DNA from 2 places in the Salicibibacter cibarius genome. Region 1 is predicted to be linked to the other one. Evidence: a T-box and tRNA genes for the amino acid it is inferred to sense, from the RefSeq annotation. Region 1 holds a T-box; the other holds one or more tRNA genes.

Region 1 (6,103 bases):
CAAGAGCAAGAAGCCCCTGTCGTAACCGGATCCGCTTTATCCCTGCCTATTCTTGAAGGCGAGGAAGAGATGTATTCAACTTCCGTGACGGTTGACGAAGACTTGCTCGACGAAGATGGAGCATTGAGTGCACCGCTAGAAGCCGGGGAGGAAGTGGGCTATGTGACGGTCACTTATGAAGGCGAAGACGAAGAGATGTATCTCACGGATGAGCTGGAAAACAATGCCGCTGTTCCACTTGTTGTCGGCGAAGACGTGGAACGGGCGAATTGGTTTGTTCGATCGATGCGAGGGATCGGTGGTTTCTTCTCAGGGCTATGGGATCAAACGACAGATACGGTGGGTGGTTGGTTCTCGTAGTTTCCCTATCGTACTAAGCGTGTTATAATAGACGAAAAGTTTACGGAGGGGAAGGCATTGGCAGATATAGGTACAGATCGCGTTAAACGAGGAATGGCTGAAATGCAAAAAGGCGGCGTCATTATGGACGTTGTCAATGCAGAACAAGCAAAAATTGCCGAGGAAGCGGGCGCCGTTGCCGTTATGGCACTCGAGCGTGTCCCTTCAGATATACGAGCCGCGGGCGGAGTCGCCCGAATGGCAGATCCAAACATACTGGAAGAAGTGATCGATGCGGTAAGTATTCCGGTCATGGCGAAAGCGCGGATTGGCCACATTGCCGAAGCTCGCGTGTTGGAAGCGCTCGGTGCTGATTATATCGATGAAAGCGAAGTGCTTACGCCTGCTGATGACATCTACCATATCGATAAAAGCACCTATACAGTGCCGTTTGTTTGCGGCGCCCGTGACTTGGGCGAGGCGTTACGGCGCATTGGCGAAGGCGCATCGATGATCCGAACGAAAGGTGAACCGGGCACGGGCAATATTGTGGAAGCCGTCCGTCATATGCGCATGGTGCAGGCCCAAATTAAAAAGGTGGCCGGAATGTCCCGCGATGAGTTAATGACCGAAGCGAAGAACTTGGGAGCCCCCTACGAACTCCTCGCTTCCATTCAGGAATCGGCCAAATTGCCGGTCGTCAATTTTGCTGCCGGTGGGATTGCTACTCCTGCCGATGCGGCGTTGATGATGTCGCTCGGTTCCGACGGCGTTTTCGTAGGATCCGGTGTGTTCAAATCGGATGAGCCACAAAAATTTGCACGCGCCATCGTCGAAGCAACGACGCACTATGAAGATTATGAATTGATCGGTCGTTTATCAAAAGGCCTCGGGACAGCCATGAAAGGCATAGAGATAGCCAATATCCCCGAGCCGGAACGTATGCAAGATCGTAGTATATAGAATAACACGTAAACGATTCGGCAATCCTAAGAAAAGATGGAGGTGAGCGCAGATGGTGAAGATCGGTGTGCTTGCACTCCAAGGCGCTGTCCACGAACATGCGAAGATGATCGAAAGTGAAGGGACAAGCAAAGCAGTTTTTGTCAAAAGACCCGAGCAACTTCTAGACCTTGACGGACTTATTTTGCCGGGAGGCGAAAGTACAACGATGCGGCGGTTGATTGACCGTTATGATTTTATGAACCCGCTTCGTCAATTTGCCGCTTCCGGAAAACCGGTCTTTGGCACGTGTGCCGGCCTTATCCTAATGGCAAATGGGATCAAGGGAGAAGAAAAGTCCCATTTGTCGTTCATGGATGTCATGGTCGAGCGAAATGCTTTTGGCCGCCAAAAAGAAAGTTTTGAAACGGAATTGAACGCAAAAGGAATTGCAAATGATTTGCTTGCTGTTTTTATACGTGCCCCTTTAATCACGAAAGTTGGAACGGATGTTGAGGTTATCGCTTATCATCAGGAAGAAATTGTCGCTGCAAAACAAGGACAATTCCTCGCCTGTTCGTTTCATCCTGAACTGACAGATGATCATCGCTTTCACCATTATTTTGTTGACATGGTAAAAAATAATACAAAAATTGTTGTCTAAAACGAAGAAGGACACAAGTATTCTTGGCGCCGATACAGAGAGCCGGTGGTGGCTGAAAACCGGTGACGCAAAAAGAAGAATCCCGTCCGGAGTGGATACCCGAAACCATGGCAGTAAGGTGTCCCGCTTGCTGGCGTTAAGGCATTTGAGCCGGTTTGTTTCACGTGAAACAAACAACGAGGGTGGTATCGCGGAAACGTCCGTCCCTATGAACAGGGGCGGTTTTTTTATTTTAGTAGGTAAGAAAGTATAAACCAACTTTCTTGCCTACATAAGTGCAACTAAGGCTTTTCGCCATAAAAGCTTGGCGAAAAGCCAAGTTTTCCAATAAAAAATGGAGGTTGATGCGCACATGTTGGATATTAAGTACATGCGCCAAAATGAAGAAAAGGTGAAAGAAGTGTTGGCGGCACGAGGAGTAAAAACAGCGGAGGTTGAACAGGCAATCGCTTTGGACGAGAAGCGCAGGGATTTGATCGTCCAAACCGAAGAAAAGAAGAAGCAAAGAAATGAAATATCACAGCAAGTGGCTGAAAGAAAACGGGCGAAAGAAGATGCCGACGATTTAATTGCACAAACGAAAGAAGTGTCGCAAGCAATTAAACAGCACGATGAAGCATTGCGGGACATCGAAGAGAACCTTCATCAGCTTATGCTCACGTTCCCTAATCTATTGGCTGATACCGTGCCAGAAGGCGAGAGTGATGAAGACAACGTTGAAGTGCGCCAATGGGGAACACCGACGGCATTTTCTTTCACGCCGAAAGCACATTGGGATTTAGCCGCTGAGCATGATCTGCTTGACTTTGAACGTGCCGCAAAAGTAACCGGCAGCCGTTTTGCATTTTATAAAGGGACAGGCGCACGGATGGAACGGGCATTGATCCAATACATGATGGACGTACATGCCGATGAACATGGCTATACGGAGACGCTGCCTCCTTACATCGTGCATCGGGACAGCATGATAGGAGCGGGACAGTTGCCGAAGTTCGAGGAAGACGCCTTCAAGCTTGAAGACAATCCATACTATCTCATTCCAACATCCGAAGTGCCGGTCGTGAACATACACCGTGACGAAATTCTCGATGGGGATGATCTAAATATTAAATATGTGGCTTACAGCGCTTGCTTTCGCGAAGAAGCCGGCTCGGCCGGACGCGACACGCGAGGATTAATTCGCCAACATCAATTCAGCAAAGTGGAATTGATTTGGTTTACGAAACCGGAAGATTCTTACGAAGCCCTTGCCGCGCTTACCGGCCATGCCGAAAAAATTTTACAAGACCTGCAACTCCCTTACCGGGTCGTCGATCTCTGCAGCGGCGATATCGGCTTTGCAGCGGCAAAAACGTACGACCTTGAAGTGTGGTTGCCGAGTTATGACACTTACAAAGAAATCTCTTCATGCAGCAATTGTGAAGATTTTCAGGCACGGCGAGCTAATATTAAATTTAAACGCGAACAACAAGGGCCGGCAGAGCATGTTCATACGTTAAATGGCTCAGGACTTGCTTTAGGCCGCACGGTGGCCGCCATCATGGAGAATTACCAGGAAGAAGACGGCAGTATACGCATCCCCGTTGTTTTGCAACCGTACATGGGCGGCAGAAAACAGATATGATGTGACATTTTCAAGCGGAGTAGGGAGGTTCATCGGCTAAAACCGTCCCTCAATAAGTAATGACAACACTTAAAAGAAACAATTTCCGGGATAATAGTGCAGGAATGGTTGAATTATCCGGCCACATCCAAGGGAAATATCAAAAAGGAGGAAGTCACTAGTCATTATGGGTGAATTTCCTCACACTTGATGATTTTACCTTCCGGTTGTTCCACATGACTTACTCATGACACCTCGGATTAGGAGATTATTGCTTAAGAGGTGTCATAACCCGTTCATGGCACCCCTGATTGGATTATTTAACCTTCGAGCGGTTCCATGTCTCACTCATGACACCTCTAATTGGGGTAATCTCCCTTCTAGAGGTGTCATGACGGGGATTCCCGGGCGTTCTCTTCACGGAAGCTAATATTAAACGTGCCTTATATTTTTGGTATCATAATGACTGGGTGGAGATCTGGCACGTTTCCTAAATTTGGCGCCAGCTACCGAAGGTCCGGATTAGGGCTTCAAACCATAGTTATCGACCGGCTTAAGCTGCCACAGCGCGAGTAAAGGTATCAAAGACTCTCGTCAATGACCGAATGTCTTCCTGCGAAGCACGACTCCCGGTCTTCATGAAACGGTCATGGCGACCGAACACGAAAGCGAATCGCTCGTTCGGTTGCTATGAGGCAGCCATGACGACCGAATTCTTTCGAGACAAGTCTTTTCAGTCGCCATGATTGCGGTCAATTGTCCGAGTTGGAGAACCAGAAGCTGTTGTTAACGACCGAACGTCTTCCCCATGATCGGGTCATTAAGCCACCTTGCACTAGTGATGAATGGTGTGTGAGAAATTCTTCGTTGAACCTTCATTTCGCCCCTTTACTTTTCTTGATTATTCGGCGCCACAAGTCTTATGTGGTCACTTATTACCATTATTTTCCACTGGTCACGTTATGTTTTTCCTTCACAAAAAATAAACTTAAAAAAATCATTGATCTTATGGAAATGAGAAAGTATAATAAATTCACCTTAAACATTACGAAATTGACAAAAATATTGAGCTATTTTGTCGATATAGAGTACCTAACTTAAAAGAAAATGATGTGATGCGAAGATGGAGTTGGATCAAACAGATTTTAAAATTTTATCGATGTTGCAAGAAGACGGCAAATGTTCGTATAGCAAAATCGCGAGGAACATCGGTGTCAGTGAAGGTACGGTTCGCGGCAGAATTAACAAAATGTTAAAAAACGATGTCTTTGAATTTATCATCCATACGAACCCGTATAAAATTGGCCTGCACGTGCAAGCCATTATCGGCTTGGAGACAAGGGTCGGCTATCATGATGCCATTGCCAATCAATTACAACCCCATCGGTCTGTCCGTTTTATCGGGGCGTTTTCCGGAAAACATGACCTCATTATTCAAGCTTTTTTTCAAAGTAACGAGGAATTAATGGCATTTGTCGATCAAAAATTATCGGGGATTGAAGGCATTATCAGCGTCGATGTGAACGTTGAGCTCAAACAGTATAAAGATTCGTTTTCCTATGTTGATTGACACTATTATTGTGGAATATAACAATTTTATTAAAAAAAGTTATCAAAATCATTGCCAATGCTGCAAATAGTCGCTATAATCGTAACTAATTCTGATATAGCGAAATAGGGTGAGGCGTTCATGAACGGAGAGATGGTCATCGATGTTAAAAATTTAAAAACATCTTTTTTTAGCAAAAAAACAGAATTACCCGTCGTTGATGATGTTAGCTTTTCGGTAAAAAAAGGGGAGACAATGGCCATTGTCGGGGAGTCCGGCTCCGGAAAGAGCATGACATCCCTTTCCATTATGCGACTCGTGCCCTCTCCAAACGGGAAAATCGTCAACGGCGAAGTCATTTTTAACGGCAAAGATTTGCTGAAAGAAAACGAGAAAGCGATGTATAAAGTGCGGGGCAATGAGATTTCCATGATTTTTCAAGAACCGATGACGTCATTGAACCCGGTATATACTATAGGAGAACAAATTCGAGAACAACTTACATATCATCAAAATGTTTCCAAGCGAGAAGCGCACCAAATCGGGATTGAAATGTTGCAAACCGTTGGTTTTTCACGGGCAAAAGAAATTATGGGTGATTATCCCCATCGCCTTTCCGGGGGGATGCGGCAAAGAGTAATGATCGCGATGGCGCTTAGCAACAATCCGAAATTGCTGATTGCCGATGAACCGACAACGGCATTGGATGTGACGGTCCAGGCCCAGATCCTTGATTTAATGCGAAAACTTTCTAAAGAATATGACTCATCCATCATTTTAATCACCCACGATCTCGGTGTTGTTGCAGAACTGGCGGAGCGAGTCATTGTCATGTATGGCGGACAAGTCGTGGAAGAAGCACCGATTGAAGATCTTTTTGACGATCCGCTGCACCCGTATACAGAAGGCTTGCTTCACTCGATTCCAAAGATTGACAGTGCGCAAGAACGGTTGAACTCAATTCCCGGGACCGTTCCCACGCCCGACAATCTACCTGTTGGCTGTA
Region 2 (6,103 bases), 810 kb from region 1:
GATCGGGAGATCCGAAGGGGCGGACGTCACGTTTACGGTTGCCGATAAAGACAAGGAACCCATTCGCGTATTTACAACCCGCCCCGATACATTGTTCGGTACCACGTATATGGTGTTGGCACCGGAGCATGAATTGGTGGATAAAATAACGACAGCGGATCAGCGCGAGGATGTAGAAGCATACAAAAAAGCCGTTTCCTTGAAAAGCGATTTGGAACGGACGGAATTGACAAAAGAAAAAAGCGGCGTATTTACAGGCGCGTACGCGACCAATCCGGTGAACGGAGAGGAGATTCCGGTATGGATCGCGGACTACGTGCTCATCACCTATGGGACGGGGGCCGTCATGGCCGTGCCCGCTCATGACGAACGAGATTATGAATTCGCCCGTGCGTATGATCTTCCGATTCGGGAAGTCGTGACCGGCGGCAATATTGAAGAAGAAGCATACATCGGCGACGGTCCTCATGTTAATTCTGATTTTCTCAATGGGCTGAATAAAGAGGATGCCATAAAAGAAATCATTACCTGGTTGGAGGATCGGGGTGTAGGCCGCAAACAAACAAGCTATCGGCTACGTGACTGGCTGTTCAGTCGCCAACGCTATTGGGGTGAGCCGATTCCGATCATTCATTGGGAAGACGGCTCCATGTCCGCTGTCGATGAAAATGAACTTCCATTGGTACTCCCTGATTTGGATGAATTTAAGCCACCCGGAAACGGGGAGTCTCCACTCGCGAATTCGACGGAGTGGTTGGAAGTGACCGATCCGAAAACGGGAATGAAAGGGCGTCGCGAGACGAATACGATGCCGCAATGGGCAGGTAGCTGCTGGTATTTCTTACGTTTCATTGATCCTCATAACGACGATGCTTTTGCCGACTACCAGAAATTAGATTATTGGCTCCCGGTCGATATGTACGTCGGTGGTGCCGAACACGCAGTGCTTCATTTGTTGTACGCCCGATTCTGGCATAAATTTTTATACGATATTGGTGTCGTGCCGACAAACGAACCGTTTCAACGTTTGTATAATCCGGGAATGATTCTCGGGGAAAACAATGAAAAAATGAGCAAATCAAAAGGGAACGTCGTTAACCCGGACGATATTCTTGACAGTCACGGTGCGGATACTTTACGCATGTACGAAATGTTCATGGGACCGCTTGATGCTGCAGTCGCTTGGTCCGAAACCGGTCTGGACGGGTCCCGGCGCTTTCTCGATCGCGTATGGCGACTTTTCGTCTCGGAAGATGGAGGGCTGGCTTCTGTTGTTACAGATGAGGCGGGAGACGACCATACTCTTTGGTCCGTTTACCATCAAACTGTTAAAAAAGTAAGCGATGATTTTGAACATATGCGCTTTAATACCGGCATCAGCCAATTGATGGTTTTCATCAACGCCTGCTATAAGGAAGAAACCATTCCGCGTGGAGCGATGGAAGGTTTTGTGAAATTGCTCTCTCCACTCGCGCCCCATGTGACGGAAGAATTATGGTCGATGCTTGGGCACACAGCATCGATCACGTATGAACAATGGCCAACTTATGATGAATCCTACCTTGTCGAAGATGAGGTTGAAATCGTCTTGCAAGTAAACGGAAAAGTTCGTTCGAAAGTGCACATGTCAAAAGAAGCAACAAAAGAAGAAATGGAAGAAATTGCACTGGCGGATGAAAAAGTCGCCTCCAATATCGAGGGGAAAACTATTCGTAAAGTAATCGCAGTGCCGGGGAAACTGGTCAATATCGTAGCGAATTAGAAAAACGAGCGAGAGGCAGCAGCTTCTCGCTCGTTTTTTGATTAGCTGAAGGGAAAAGAAGGCGAATGAAGCCCTAACTGAAGAGCGCGGAAGCCGTTAAGTCGCCAACGGAAGCGAATGAAGCCCTAACTGAAGAACAGGGGAGCCGTTAGGTCGCCAACGGAGAGGAATGGAGCCCTAACTGGAGAACGGGGGAGTCGTTAGGTCGTCAAACGGAAGACATTTACTTTTAATGATCTGTTTTTACAGCCAAAGCGTAATTTTAGACAGTATGACGCCCTTTATATGACCCTTTTGTAGAGGGGCAATAAAGATGTTTCTTTCATGGTGGTTTGAAAAGGCTCTTATGTAATATTAATTAATGTGACTGGTCCAATAACTTAAAAAGAGCAACGCAGATTTATAAGCGTTGCTCTTCAAAGGTTTTCAGTTCTGTGTCTTTACGTTGGTATCTTATGCTATTTTTGGTCACTCTCAAAGAGTGACAGTGAAATATAAAGTTACGCCGAATTCATTGATTGCTGTTTTTATTTCTTCCGCACAGGAAGCCAAACTTCACTATAGGCGTAGTCTTTTTTATGCTGATTCATTTTAGTAAAAGAAAAAGCAGGGGCATTGATGACTTCATAATCAGAAGAAGGAAGCCATTCTGAATAGGTTTTTGCCATTGTTTCTTGTAACATAGATGGAAATGGGCCTTCATTCGGAAATATTGCCCAAGTATAGGCTTCAACAGGCACTACGTCTAATAGATCGCTGACTTGATTTTTAGTCGTTAACACACCTATCAAATGAGTTAAATCCCCTTCTTCTTTCACGAAATTAGAGTCAGCATCATAAGAAGCATTAACAATTTCATAAGGCTCTATATTTTGAAGTGAATGCATTTCTTCTCTTTGTTCATCTGTTATGCTTTCTGCAAGCTTTTCTATCTCCTGATTAACACCTTCAAATTGCATGGGAACACGCTTGCTTACACCGACTAAATTAAATGCTGGTTTGTTTTCAATTCTGAATTCCATACTGGTCCCCCCTTTAACAGTTATGATGAATGAAAGCTTGGGATACGATTTGCTTATGCCTTTTTTTATTGCGTCTGAGGGTAAAAATCCACTCCAATTTTTAAATGCTCTTGTAAAGCCGTCTACTGACTGATAGCCATATTTGAAGGCAACATCTGTTACTGTCTCCCCATTCAATAAATTCTTATTGGCTTCCGATAGTTTCCTGTTTCTTATATATTCACTTAGCGTCAGCCCTGAAAGATAAAAGAATATCTTTCTAAAGTGATAGTCGGAAACCCCGGCATATTCAGAAATTTTATCAAGAGATAGTTCATCAAGTAAATGCTCTTCTATATAATCAATCACCAAGTTTAATTCTTTTAGCAATGTATCCCTCCTTTCATGTCCACATCATAGCAAAGCAGCTTTAAAAATACTCGACATTTTTAACATAAAAAATATCGAATTGTTAAACTTTATTTAAGCTATACTATATCTGCTAATATTAGAAACGTTCGGGGACCTAAATCGGAGGATGATTGGATGACACACTTTCATAGGCTTCTGCCGCGCTTTTTCCCGCTGTATATCCTGTTGAAAATGCACAGGTAATATTAAAGCCACCTGTATATGCGTGAATATCGAGCACTTCCCCGCAAAAATAAAGCCCCTGTTTTATTTTGGATTGCATCGTTTTCGGTTCGATTTCTTTAACCGAAACGCCGCCACCGGTGACGAATGCTTTTTTCAACGAAAGGGTGCCGTCGGAGGAGAACGTAAACTGTTTCATTTCATTTGCCAGTGTTTGCAGTGTTTCGGTCTGGACATCTTTTAAAGCTGCCGAGGCATCAATATTTACCCGTTCCAATAAAAGAAGGAGGAAACGTTCCGGTACTATCGGAGAAAGGGCATTTTTGCAGGATTTTTCACCGGATGTTTTTTTCAATTTTTGCAGCTGTTGTTCCAACGCCCCGATGTTTTCTCCCGGGTGGAGATCAATGCTTAACGAAACAGGTTTGCCGCTATTTTTCTTTTGTTCTTTTACGATATATTGGCTACAGCGCAAGGCAATGGGTCCGGATATGCCAAAATGCGTAAAAAGCATGTCGCCTTCATGTTTTACGATTGCTTTCTTTTTTTGATTCCAGACGGTCAGTTCAACATCTCGAAGGGATAAGCCTTGCAATGTCCGCTCGCGAATAAAGCGGTCGCTTGAGGTGATGGGAACTTCCGTTGGATAAAGTTCGGTAACGGTATGCCCGGCGTCTCTTGCCCACGGATAAGCATCTCCGGTAGAGCCTGTGTGCGGAACGGAAGTGCCGCCTGTCGCAATGATGACTTGGCCGGCTGTAGCAACGGTGTTATTTTCCAACTTCACCCCTGTCACGCGTTCCTGATCAAAGGCGAGACCGGTGACACGTTGATCGGTGATCGTTTTGACACCTTTAAGGCGAAGTTGGTCGAGCAGTGTTTGTACGACGGTAGCGGCCTTATCATTTACCGGAAACATTCTGCCCATGTCCTCTTCTTTGAGGGCAATGCCTAATCCTTCGAAAAAAGCAATGATATCTTCGTTATTAAAAACGGAAAACGGGCTGTACATAAATTTCCCGTTTCCGGGAATGTAGCGAATCAGTTCCCGTTCATCCATGCGGTTGGTCACATTGCAGCGTCCGCCGCCGGAAATTGCGAGCTTGCGCCCCAACTTATTGCCTTTATCGATTAACGTAACATCCGCGCCATGAGAAGCAGCGGCAACGGCAGCCATTAACCCAGCGGGGCCGCCGCCAACGACGATAACTTTGCCCATGATTATCTCCCTTTATTAAAATGTAGTCAGACGTTATCTTATCACGTGTGGAGGTGTGGAGCGAATCAGGATAAAATGAAGTCCTATTCGGAATTTTAAACGGATCGCTTGAAAAACAACACAATTTCCGTTAGGATATAAAGCTGTACGGCGTTTTTGGAGGAGTACCCAAGTTCGGCTGAAGGGGGTAGACTCGAAATCTACTAGGGGCTTCACGGCCCGCGGGGGTTCGAATCCCTCCTCCTCCGCCATTACAGCAAGATAGTTAATTTGGATATATAAACACTCCCTTATTAAAGGGGTGTTATTTTATTGCATGAAAAACGCATAAAGACAGTGATATTGTTGCTAACCGGATTAAGAATGCATACAAAATATTGATTGACCTTTACATAAAGATGGCAGCCAAAACTACGACGGCAATGATCAAGACGATAGGAACAACAACCGTATACATGATAGTCATTAGTTTAAAGCTGGATTCACTGTTGTAATTATTATCATTACGGCCGATGGCAAGAGTAATTCCTACGATCACACCAGCAGCTAAAAGAATCATTACTATTATCCCTAGATTCATCAAAAACTCTCCTGTCTCGGAATTTGTTACTTCTCTTATTATACTATGAACACTTACGCTTCGCTTCTTTTCCGATCAAAAGTACAGTCTGTGTATATGATAACAAATACAACGATTATATTTTTAAAACAAATTGGTAACATTTGATCCCGGTGAAATGGTGAAGACAAAATTTTGGTATCACTCGTCATTTTGTCATGCATTCATTTTTTCAAAACAACATTTGCTTCGATCTTTTTACTCGAATATGTAAAAAACTCGCTATAAGCACGATAGCGAGTTGCCTTTACCACGACTGGTGATTATTCGTATTCCTTTTCAAATTCCTTCGTGCTTCTCACTGTATCAATGGCTCGGACTTGTTTTTCAATCTCTTTGCGTTCGGATTCGAAGAATGGAGGCAAAGATAACGTTTCCCCAAGTGTTTCGTACGGTTCGTCACCCATGAAGCCAGGGCCATCCGTTGCAAATTCAAACAATATGCGCGGAGCAACATTCGCATACAATGATCCGAAGTAATAACGCTCTACATAACCGGAATTCGACACGTTGAATGACTGCAATTGTTTCATCCATGCATCCAAATGCGCGCGGTCGTTGACACGGAATGCGGTATGATGAACCGTTCCATACCCTTGCCGTGCTTGGGGAAGAATCGCGTTATACTCCACGATGACTTGGGCGCCATTCCCGCCTGCACCTGCTTCAAACAGACGGTAAGAACCTTCTTTGTCTATTTCCTTAAAAAATAAGATTTTCTCCATCATTTCCTTAAAATAATCAACGTTATCCACGCGTACAAAGATTGGGCCCAGCCCTGTAATCGCATATTCCAAAGGGATCGGTCCCTTTTGCCACGAGGTGCCGGAAGCGACTCCTTGATTATTTTCATCAGAAATTAACTGATATTGTTGATCGTCAAAATCGACAAACGAAAGCGTCTTTTT

What was found. A T-box is a leader RNA that pairs with one kind of tRNA and senses whether it is charged. The one in region 1 lies ahead of serS (serine--tRNA ligase), so its partner is inferred to be a tRNA-Ser.
Region 2: it has a tRNA-Ser gene. The T-box ahead of serS (serine--tRNA ligase) is inferred to sense a tRNA for this amino acid. The anticodon was not compared.

Annotation. Positions count from the first base shown of each region.
Region 1 covers NZ_CP054705.1:14,180-20,282, forward strand. Annotated here, with positions in the region: gene HUG15_RS00065 (D-alanyl-D-alanine carboxypeptidase family protein) at 1-360, shown strand, start outside; gene pdxS (pyridoxal 5'-phosphate synthase lyase subunit PdxS) at 418-1,302, shown strand; gene pdxT (pyridoxal 5'-phosphate synthase glutaminase subunit PdxT) at 1,355-1,945, shown strand; T-box leader at 1,941-2,156, shown strand; gene serS (serine--tRNA ligase) at 2,298-3,569, shown strand; gene HUG15_RS00085 (Lrp/AsnC family transcriptional regulator) at 4,672-5,118, shown strand; gene HUG15_RS00090 (ABC transporter ATP-binding protein) at 5,239-6,103, shown strand, end outside.
Region 2 covers NZ_CP054705.1:3,713,394-3,719,496, reverse strand. Annotated here, with positions in the region: gene leuS (leucine--tRNA ligase) at 1-1,762, shown strand, start outside; gene HUG15_RS18750 (AraC family transcriptional regulator) at 2,290-3,153, opposite strand; gene HUG15_RS18745 (BaiN/RdsA family NAD(P)/FAD-dependent oxidoreductase) at 3,290-4,576, opposite strand; tRNA gene HUG15_RS18740 (tRNA-Ser) at 4,735-4,827, shown strand; gene HUG15_RS18735 (hypothetical protein) at 4,965-5,156, opposite strand; gene HUG15_RS18730 (ring-cleaving dioxygenase) at 5,459-6,103, opposite strand, start outside.